2 regions of the Streptomyces sp. NPDC085866 genome follow, and region 1 is predicted to be linked to the other one. Evidence: riboswitches for the same ligand, from Rfam matches in the RefSeq annotation. Region 1 holds a riboswitch; the other holds the start of a gene.

Region 1 (4,963 bases):
GTACTTCAGGACGGTGTCGTCCAGCACGATGCGGTCCGCGCCGACCGCGTCCTCGTCCACGACGAAGCCGCCGCCGACCGAGTAGTACGTCTTGGAGAGCAGCTCCGTGCCCGCGGCGTCGTACGCCCACAGCGTCATGCCGTTGGCGTGGTACGGGAGCGCCTTGCGGCGGTGCAGCTTCAGGTCGGCGGCGAAGTCGAACGCGATCTCGTGCTCGCCGAGCAGGCGCAGCCGCTTGGTCGTCCTGATGTCCTCCACCCGCTGGTCCGCCGTCTCCACGTCCACCGTGCGCGGCGAGGCGCCCTCCAGGCCGAGCAGCACCGCCTTGGGCGTGCCGTGGCCGTGGCCGGTCGCGCCGAGTGAGCCGTACAGCTCGGAGCGTATCGACGTGACGGACTCCAGCAGCTCTTCGTTGCGCAGTCGCCGCGCGAACATGCGCGCCGCGCGCATCGGGCCGACCGTGTGGGAGCTGGACGGGCCGATGCCGATCGAGAACAGGTCGAAGACCGAGATGGCCACGGGGAACTCCTCAATACGGGGGGTGGTGCTCAGGGTGTGGTGCGGGGTGGGCACCGCCCCGGCACCGCGCGCACCTTCTGGTGTCCAGTGTGCGCGGTGCCGGGGTACTTCGGACTTACTTGTTCAGACCGGGGTACAGCGGGTGCTTGTCGGCCAGGGCCTTGACCCGGGCCTTCAGGGCCGCCGCGTCGGCCTCCCCGAAGGGAGAAGGCGCCTTGAGCGCCTCGGCGATCACGTCCGCGACCTCGGCGAAGTCCTCGGCCGTGAAGCCGCGGGTCGCCAGGGCGGGCGTGCCGATCCGCAGGCCCGACGTCACCATCGGGGGACGCGGGTCGTTCGGGACGGCGTTGCGGTTGACCGTGATGCCGACCTCGTGGAGGCGGTCCTCGGCCTGCTGGCCGTCCAGCTCGGACTCGCGCAGGTCGACCAGGATCAGGTGCACGTCCGTGCCGCCGGAGAGCACGTTCACGCCGGCCTCGCGGGCGTCGGCCGCGGTCAGCCGCTCGGCGAGGATCCGCGCGCCCTCCACCGTACGGCGCTGGCGCTCCTTGAAGTCCTCCGAGGCGGCGACCTTGAAGGAGACCGCCTTGGCCGCGATCACGTGCTCCAGGGGGCCGCCCTGGAAGCCCGGGAAGACGGACGAGTTCAGCTTCTTCGCGAAGTCCTTCTTCGCGAGGATGATGCCGCCGCGCGGGCCGCCGAGCGTCTTGTGGGTCGTGGAGGTGACCACGTCCGCGTACTCGACCGGGTTCGGGTGGAGACCGGCGGCGACCAGGCCCGCGAAGTGCGCCATGTCGACCCACAGGTAGGCCTCGACCTCGTCGGCGATCCGGCGGAACTCGGCGAAGTCCAGCTGACGCGGGTACGCCGACCAGCCCGCGATGATCACCTTCGGGCGGTGCTCCTTGGCCAGTCGCTCGACCTCGGCCATGTCGACCAGACCGGTCTCGACGTCCACGTGGTAGGCGACCACGTTGAACTGCTTGCCGGAGAAGTTCAGCCGCATCCCGTGGGTCAGGTGGCCGCCGTGCGCCAGGTCCAGGCCGAGGATGGTGTCCCCGGGCTGGGCCAGCGCGAACAGGGCCGCCTGGTTCGCGGAGGCGCCGGAGTGGGGCTGCACGTTGGCGTACTCGGCGCCGAACAGCTCCTTGATCCGGTCGATGGCGATCTGCTCGGCCACGTCGACGTGCTCGCAGCCGCCGTAGTAGCGGCGGCCCGGGTAGCCCTCGGCGTACTTGTTGGTGAGGACCGAGCCCTGGGCCTCCATCACCGCGAGCGGCGCGAAGTTCTCGGAGGCGATCATCTCCAGGGTCGACTGCTGACGGTTCAGCTCGGCGTCGACCGCGGCGGCGATCTCCGGGTCGAGCTCGTGCAGGGACGTGTTCAGGACAGTCATACGGCTACGACTCCTCAGCCGGCGTTCTGGGCGGTGTACTCGTCGGCGGAGAGCAGGTCGGCCGGCTCCTCCGTGACGCGAACCTTGAACAGCCAGCCGCCCTCGAAGGGGGCGGAGTTCACCAGCGACGGGTCGTCGACCACGTCCTGGTTGGACTCGACGATCTCGCCGGAGACCGGGGAGTACAGGTCGGAGACCGACTTGGTCGACTCCAGCTCGCCGCAGGTCTCGCCCGCGGTCACCGTGTCACCGGCCTCGGGGAGCTGGGCGTAGACCACATCGCCGAGTGCGTTGGCCGCGAACTCCGTGATGCCGACCGTCGCGACGCCGTTCTCGTCGGCGGCCGACAGCCACTCGTGCTCCTTGCTGTAGCGCAGCTGCTGGGGGTTGCTCATGGCCTGAATTCTCCTGTACGCGCGGGAGTGCTGGTGAATGGGGGACTGCTGAACCTGCTGATGAGCAGGTGAAGTGTGCGCAGGGTCACGTTCTGGGTACGGACCGCGCCCAGTGTCTACTTCTGGCGCTTGTAGAACGGCAGCGCCACGACCTCGTACGGCTCGTGGCTCCCGCGGATGTCCACACCGACGCCCGCGGTACCCGGCGCCGCGTGCGCCGCGTCGACGTACGCGATGGCGATGGGCTTGCCCAGGGTGGGGGAGGGGGCGCCGGAGGTGATCTCGCCGATGACCTCGCCGCCCGCGACGACGGCGTACCCGGCGCGCGGCACCCGGCGGCCCTCGGCGATCAGACCGACGAGCACCCGCGGCGGGTTCTGCTCGGCCTTGGCGGCTGCCTCGGTGAGCGCCTCGCGGCCGACGAAGTCGCCCTCCTTCTCGAACTTCACCACGCGGCCGAGCCCGGCGTCGAACGGCGTCAGGGACGTGCTCAGCTCGTGCCCGTACAGCGGCATGCCCGCCTCCAGGCGCAGGGTGTCCCGGCAGGACAGGCCGCAGGGCACCAGGCCGACGCCCTCGCCGGCCTCGGTCAGCGCCTGCCACAGCTCCACGGCGTGCTCGGGCTTCACGAACAGCTCGAAGCCGTCCTCGCCGGTGTAGCCGGTGCGGGCGATCAGGGCGGGGACGCCGGCCACCGTGCCGGGCAGGCCCGCGTAGTACTTCAGGCCGTCCAGGTCGGCGTCCGTGAGGGACTTCAGGATGCCGGGGGACTCGGGGCCCTGGATCGCGATCAGCGCGTACGCGTCACGGTCGTCGCGCACCTCGGCGTCGAAGCCCTCGGCGCGCTCGGTCAGCGCGTCCAGCACCACCTGGGCGTTGGAGGCGTTGGCGACGACCATGTACTCGGTCTCGCCGAGGCGGTAGACGATCAGGTCGTCCAGGATGCCGCCGTCGGCCTGGCAGATCATGGTGTAGCGGGCGCGGCCGACGCCGACGGAGGCGATGTTGCCGACCAGGGCGAAGTTCAGCAGGGCCGCCGCCTGAGCGCCGGTCACGGTGATCTCGCCCATGTGGGACAGGTCGAAGAGGCCGGCCCTGGTCCGCACGGCCACGTGCTCGTCGCGCTCGGAGCCGTAGCGCAGGGGCATGTCCCAGCCCGCGAAGTCGGTCATCGTCGCACCGAGCGAGCGATGGAGGGCATCCAACGCGGTGTGACGGAGTTCGGTACTGCTCATCGGTCGGTCGTCTCCCAAGGCATGACGGGCGAGGTCGTTCCTCCCCATCTGTCATCGGAACCTGAGAGGTTCGCCGAGACCGCCACAGGGACGACCACGGCTTGCACCTTGGGTGGAGCCACTGACACAGCGGCCCGCTTTTCAGATGTGCCTCGCCCGCGCGGTAACGGGGCCTGAGAGATTCAAGGGAGGGACTTGCTCCTTCGGCGTCCCAGCGAAGGCTGCTGGGAACTCTCCCGCGCGGATTCAAGCGGCCGGTATGCAGTTGGCGGGCACATCATTGCACGCCTTGCCCCCACCCGTCAGGGCCCGCATCTGTAACCGACCTGTGGCAGTACGCGCACCGAACCACTGGACGCGGCGCATTACCTTCTCTTTACATGTGATGGGCAGGGGATTACGAAGCCCACAGGGGAGGACGATCACGGTGAACAGGACCACGGCCTACGCCGCCACCACCGGCATCGCGGTGCCCGAGCAGCCCTCCGCCCCGGCCCGCGAGCGCTGCGCCGACCGCCCGGCCCCGGTCGTCCGCGACCTGCGCGACCGCGGGGGCCGCAGCCCGCACGCCCTGGTCTTCGGGCCCGCCGACCTGGTGGTGATCACCGGCCTGCCCGGCAGCGGCAAGTCCACGCTGATGCACCGCGCCGTCCCCGGCCACCGCATCGACTCCCAGGACACCCGCGACCGCTGGGACACCCGCATGCCCCGCCTCCTCCCCTACGCGCTCTACCGCCCCCTGGTCCGCCTCGCCCATTACGCCGGACTGCGCCGTGCCCTGCGCACCGGCGAAGGGGTCGTCGTGCACGACTGCGGCACCCAGCCCTGGGTGCGCTCCTGGCTGGCCCGCGAGGCCCGCCGCCGCGGCGGCACCCTGCACCTGCTCCTTCTCGACGTCACCGCCGGCACGGCCCGCGAGGGCCAGCGCGAGCGCGGTCGCGGCGTGTCCCGGTACGCCTTCAGCCGCCACCGCCGTACGACCGCCCGGCTGCTGCGCGCGGTGGAGCGAGGCGAGCTGCCCGCCGGCTGCGGCTCGGCCGTGCTGCTGGACCGGGACGCGGCGGACGTCCTGCACCGCATAACCTTCACCGGCTGATCGGACCGGTCGCTGTCACAGGTACCCGCTAGCCTTTTGATCCTCAGCATGGTTCCCAGCAGGCGGTAGGCAGATGGACTTCCCGGCGGACACTCCCGCGGACTTCCCGGCACAGACGCACCCCCACCCGCACGGCGGTTGGCCCGGCAACGAGCTGGAGGAGGTGCTCTCGGCCTCCCTCGGCATACCCTCCGCGGGCGGCCGGATCATCGAGGTGCTGGGCCGCAGCTTCCTCTGGATCCCCCTGCCGAGCGGCGGCGGTCCGCAGAGCGGCCCCCTGGACCTGCCCACGATGGACATCGAGGGCCAGGTGTACGTCCCG
Region 2 (4,963 bases), on a different contig from region 1:
CGAGGCCCGGGCGAAGGAGCTGGCGGCGCTCACGGTGAAGCTGCACGCCGCGCTGGTGCAGATCGCTCTGGGTGTCCGACTGCCCTGAGCGGCAGGGTTTGCGGGGGCCGGATCGGGCACCTGTTCCCGGCCCGACTACCCAAACGTCCCGGGCACGGCCTAGGGTTGCTGTGTGAACGAGCTCGATGTCGTAGGTGTCCGGGTGGAAATGCCCTCCAACCAACCGATCGTGCTCCTGCGCGAAGTGGGGGGCGACCGTTACCTCCCCATCTGGATCGGGCCGGGGGAGGCGACGGCGATCGCCTTCGCCCAACAGGGCATGGCCCCCGCGCGACCGCTGACCCACGACCTGTTCAAGGACGTGCTGGAGGCCGTCGGCCAGGAGCTGACCGAAGTACGCATCACGGATCTGCGTGAGGGCGTCTTCTACGCGGAGCTGGTCTTCGCCAGCGGGGTCGAGGTGAGCGCCCGTCCCTCGGACGCCATAGCGCTCGCACTGCGCACCGGAACGCCGATCTACGGCAGCGACACGGTGCTGGACGACGCCGGCATCGCGATCCCGGACGAGCAGGAGGACGAGGTGGAGAAGTTCCGCGAGTTCCTCGACCAGATCTCGCCCGAGGACTTCGGCACCAGCAGCCAGTGAGACGGGGGCCGGCGCGGCGACCCGCGGGGTCCGTGACCGGCCGGTCGGCGGCTCGTCCGCGCCCGGCGCCATGGCAATTGCCACCGGCCATTGAGAGCGTCCTACGGCCCCCCGCCGGAGCATTCGGCTAGCCTTTCCCCGCGGTGGGGCACGGGAAACCACTCCTAGGGTGATTATCACTCGGCGTGCCGAGTGTGGCGATCGTTGACGCACCCCTGGTGACTGCCTACCGTCGAGAAGGCAGGTCAAGGACGGAGGTCGGCGTGAGAACCAGCGGCGACGGTACGGCTGGGGGTGCCCCCGGACGACTCGGGGAGAGCGGTCCGTACCCTCCCCCGAGTTCTCAGCTGCGTTCGGACAGGGGATACCCCCAGCCCGGCAGCGCGGTCGACCACGCCTCACAGCGACCGACGGTGGTGCCCGACGGCGGAGGGGCGGCGTCCATGGCGTCCGAAGAGATCGGCTATCGCGGGCCCACCGCCTGCGCGGCCGCCGGAATCACCTATCGGCAACTCGACTACTGGGCCCGCACCGGCCTCGTCGAGCCGAGCGTGCGGCCCGCGTACGGTTCGGGCACACAGCGCCTGTACAGCTTCCGGGACGTCGTCGTCCTGAAGATCGTCAAGCGGTTCCTGGACACCGGGGTGTCGCTGCAGAACATCCGTACGGCCGTCCAGCACCTCCGGGAACGCGGTTTCCGCGACCTGGAGCGCATGACGCTCATGAGCGACGGCGCCACGGTCTACGAGTGCACCTCGCCCGACGAGGTCCACGCCCTGCTCCAGGGCGGTCAGGGCATCTTCGGCATCGCCGTCGGCGTGGTCTGGCGGGACGTGGAAAGCGCACTCTCCCAGCTGCACGGCGAGCGCATCGACACCGGGGAGACCCTGGTCGGGCACAACCCGACGGACGAGCTGGCCAGGCGCCGCAACCGGGCGGTCTGACGGCGCCCTCTCGGGGCCCGCGTTGTCAGTGGCGTGGTGCAGCATCGGAGATGTGAGAAACGCGCCCACGATCCTGCATCTCGACATGGACGCCTTCTTCGCCTCGGTGGAGCAGGCGTCCAAGCCGAGCCTGCGCGGGAAGGCCGTCGTCGTGGGCGGACTCGGACCACGCGGGGTGGTGGCCACCGCGTCGTACGAGGCCCGGGTCTTCGGGGTCCACTCGGCCATGCCGATGGCCCAGGCGCGCAGGCTGGCGCCGAACGCCGCGTACCTCGTGCCGCGCTTCGCCCTGTACAAGTCGGTCAGCGAGCAGGTGATGGCGCTGCTGCGGGCGCTGTCGCCGCTGGTGGAGCCGCTGAGCCTGGACGAGGCGTTCGTCGATCTGGAGGCCGGCGGAGAGGCCTGGGACGAGGCGTCGGCGCGGCTGGCCGGGACGAAGCTGCGCGCGGACATCCGGACGGTCACGGGGCTGACCGGGTCGGTGGGGCTGGCCGCCTCCAAGATGCTCGCGAAGATCGCCTCGGAGCAGGCCAAGCCCGACGGACTCGTGCTGATCGAGCCCGGGACCGAGCGGGCGCTGCTGGGACCCATGTCGGTGCGGACGCTGCCCGGGGTCGGGCCGGCGACCGGGGACCATCTGCGGCGGACCGGGATCACCACCGTCGAGGAACTGGCCGAGGCGGGGGAGGACGAACTCGTACGGCTGCTCGGCAAGGCGCACGGGCACGCGCTGTACGCCATGGCGCTGGCGCACGACGACCGACCCGTGGTGGCCGAGCGGGAGACCAAGTCGGTGTCGGTCGAGGACACCTACGACGTGGACATCCATGACCGGCTGCGGGTCGGACTTGAGGTGCAGCGGCTCGCCGACCGGTGCGTGGGGCGGCTGCGCGGGGCCGGGCTGTCCGGGCGGACCATCGTGCTGAAGGTGCGGCGGTACGACTTCTCGACGCTGACCCGCTCCGAGACGCTCCGTGGGCCCACCGACGATCCGGCGGTGATCCGGGAGGCGGCCGCGCGGCTCCTGGAGTCCGTGGACACCACGGGCGGGGTACGGCTGCTGGGCGTGGGCGTCTCGGGGCTCGCCGACTACACCCAGGAGGACCTGTTCGCGCAGGCCGCTGCGGGCGAGCGGGACGCGGCCGCGGCCGTGGAGGCGTCACAGGAGGTCGTGCCCGACGCCGTGGAGGAGCGCCCCGAGCCCGCCGAGCGGCAGTGGCGTGCCGGGTGCGACGTACGGCACGCCGAGTACGGGCACGGCTGGGTGCAGGGCAGTGGCCTGGGGCGGGTCACTGTGCGCTTCGAGACACCGCAGTCCGAGCCGGGGCGGGTCCGTACGTTCTTCGTCGACGATCCCGCGCTGGAATCGGCCGAGCCGTTGCCGCTGGTGCCGGGAACCGAGGGGGCCCAGCGGCCCACCCCGGCCGGGGATCAGACCTCCTCCGTGCCCGCCAGCTTGCCGAAGTCGTGGTCCGGTACCGAAGGAGGTGCGGCCGCGTCTAGGCCGTAGTGGTGATAGAGCTGGAGTTCCTGTTCGGGGGAGAGGTGGCGGCCCACGCCGAAGTCGGGGGCGTCCTTGATGAGCGCGCGGTCGAAGGGGACCCTGAGGGCGCCCTCCACCAGCTCGCTGGGCTCCAGGGGGACGAAGGCGTCCCGGGAGAACAGACCGGTGCGTATGGCCGCCCACTCCGGCACGCCCGTGGCGTCGTCGAGGTACACCTCGTCGATGGTGCCGATCTTGGTGCCATTGCGGTCGAACGCCTTGCGGCCGATCAGGTTGCGCGGATCGATGTCGGTCTGCACGGTCCCTCTCCCTCCACTTGGTCGCAACTCATCCGTAAGCACTACAAAAGAGCACATTCAAGGAGGCGGCCACTCGAGGGCCCGGGCGTTGACCTCGCTGGTAGGCTGACAGCGGCTGCTGACCCCGTGCGGGAGAGTCCTCCGACCACCTCGGAGGCGCCGAAGGAGCAAATCCTCCCCGGAATCTCTCAGGCTCACGTACCGCACGGACGAGGTCACTCTGGAAAGCAGGGCGAGCGTCGACGGCTCCCGCCCTCACCGACGGTGAAAGCCGGGACCCTCGGGCGCCCGGTGAAGCTCTCAGGTTTTGATGACAGAGGGGGAGGCCGTCGGGGCAACCGCCGTGGTGCCCCCCGAAGGTCGCGTCAGACCAGGAGGCCTCCGCAATGACCGCCCATCGCACTCCGCTCTCCGAGCTCGAAGCGGGCATCCCCTTCGAGCAGCGCCACATCGGGCCCGACCAGGAAGCGCGGGCCAAGATGCTCGCGCACATCGGTTACGGCTCGCTCGACGAGCTCACCGCCGCCGCGGTGCCGGATGTGATCAAGAACGCCGACGCGCTCGATCTGCCGGGTGGCCGTACCGAGGCCGAGGTGCTCGCCGAGCTCCGCTCGCTCGCCGACCGCAACCAGGTGCTCGGCTCGATGATCGGGCTCGGCTACTACGGGACCTTCACCCCGCCGGTCATCCTGCGCAACGTCATGGAGAACCCGGCCTGGTACACGGCCTACACGCCGTACCAGCCGGAGATCTCGCAGGGCCGCCTCGAGGCGCTGCTGAACTTCCAGACGATGGTCGCCGACCTGACCGGCCTGCCGACCTCCGGCGCCTCCCTCCTGGACGAGGGCACGGCCGCCGCCGAGGCGATGGCGCTGTCCCGGCGCATGGGCAAGAACAAGAAGGGCCTGTTCCTGGTCGACGCGGACGCGCTGCCGCAGACCATCGCCGTCATCGAGACGCGTGCCGAGCCGACCGGTGTCGAGGTCGTCGTCGCCGACCTGAGCGACGGCATCCCGGCCGACGTCGCCGCGCGCGAGATCAACGGCGTGCTGATCCAGTACCCGGGCGCCTCCGGTGCCGTACGCGACATCAAGCCGGTCATCGACCAGGCGCACGAGCTGGGCGCCCTCGTCACCGTCTCCGCCGACCTGCTGGCCCTCACCCTGCTGACCTCGCCGGGTGAGCTGGGCGCGGACATCGCCGTCGGCACGACCCAGCGCTTCGGTGTGCCGATGGGCTTCGGCGGTCCGCACGCGGGCTACATGGCGGTGCACGAGAAGTTCGCGCGCAGCCTGCCCGGCCGTCTGGTCGGCGTCTCCGTCGACGCCGACGGCAACAAGGCCTACCGCCTCGCGCTGCAGACCCGTGAGCAGCACATCCGCCGCGAGAAGGCCACGAGCAACATCTGCACCGCGCAGGTGCTGCTCGCCGTGATGGCCGGTATGTACGCCGTCTACCACGGCCCCGAGGGGCTGCGCGCCGTCGCCCGCCGCACCCACCGCTACGCCACGATCCTCGCCGAGGGCCTGAAGGCCGGCGGTGTCGAGATCGTCCACGGCGCCTACTTCGA

Evidence for each region. A riboswitch is a leader RNA that binds a small molecule or an ion and turns the genes downstream of it on or off. The one in region 1 is predicted to bind glycine.
Region 2: linked by a shared signal. The riboswitch ahead of gcvP (aminomethyl-transferring glycine dehydrogenase) and the one ahead of gcvT (glycine cleavage system aminomethyltransferase GcvT) in region 1 are both predicted to bind glycine.

The regions. Positions count from the first base shown of each region.
Region 1 is NZ_JBITSQ010000015.1:33,167-38,129, forward strand. It holds gene ACIF83_RS33175 (L-serine ammonia-lyase) at 1-519, opposite strand, end outside; gene glyA (serine hydroxymethyltransferase) at 635-1,915, opposite strand; gene gcvH (glycine cleavage system protein GcvH) at 1,930-2,310, opposite strand; gene gcvT (glycine cleavage system aminomethyltransferase GcvT) at 2,427-3,545, opposite strand; glycine riboswitch at 3,697-3,794, opposite strand; gene ACIF83_RS33195 (AAA family ATPase) at 3,973-4,641, shown strand; gene ACIF83_RS33200 (enhanced serine sensitivity protein SseB) at 4,715-4,963, shown strand, end outside.
Region 2 is NZ_JBITSQ010000013.1:266,605-271,567, reverse strand. It holds gene ACIF83_RS31800 (MerR family transcriptional regulator) at 1-88, shown strand, start outside; gene ACIF83_RS31795 (bifunctional nuclease family protein) at 173-646, shown strand; gene ACIF83_RS31790 (MerR family transcriptional regulator) at 910-1,590, shown strand; gene ACIF83_RS31785 (DNA polymerase IV) at 1,643-3,100, shown strand; gene ACIF83_RS31780 (PRC-barrel domain-containing protein) at 3,022-3,393, opposite strand; glycine riboswitch at 3,513-3,607, shown strand; gene gcvP (aminomethyl-transferring glycine dehydrogenase) at 3,780-4,963, shown strand, end outside.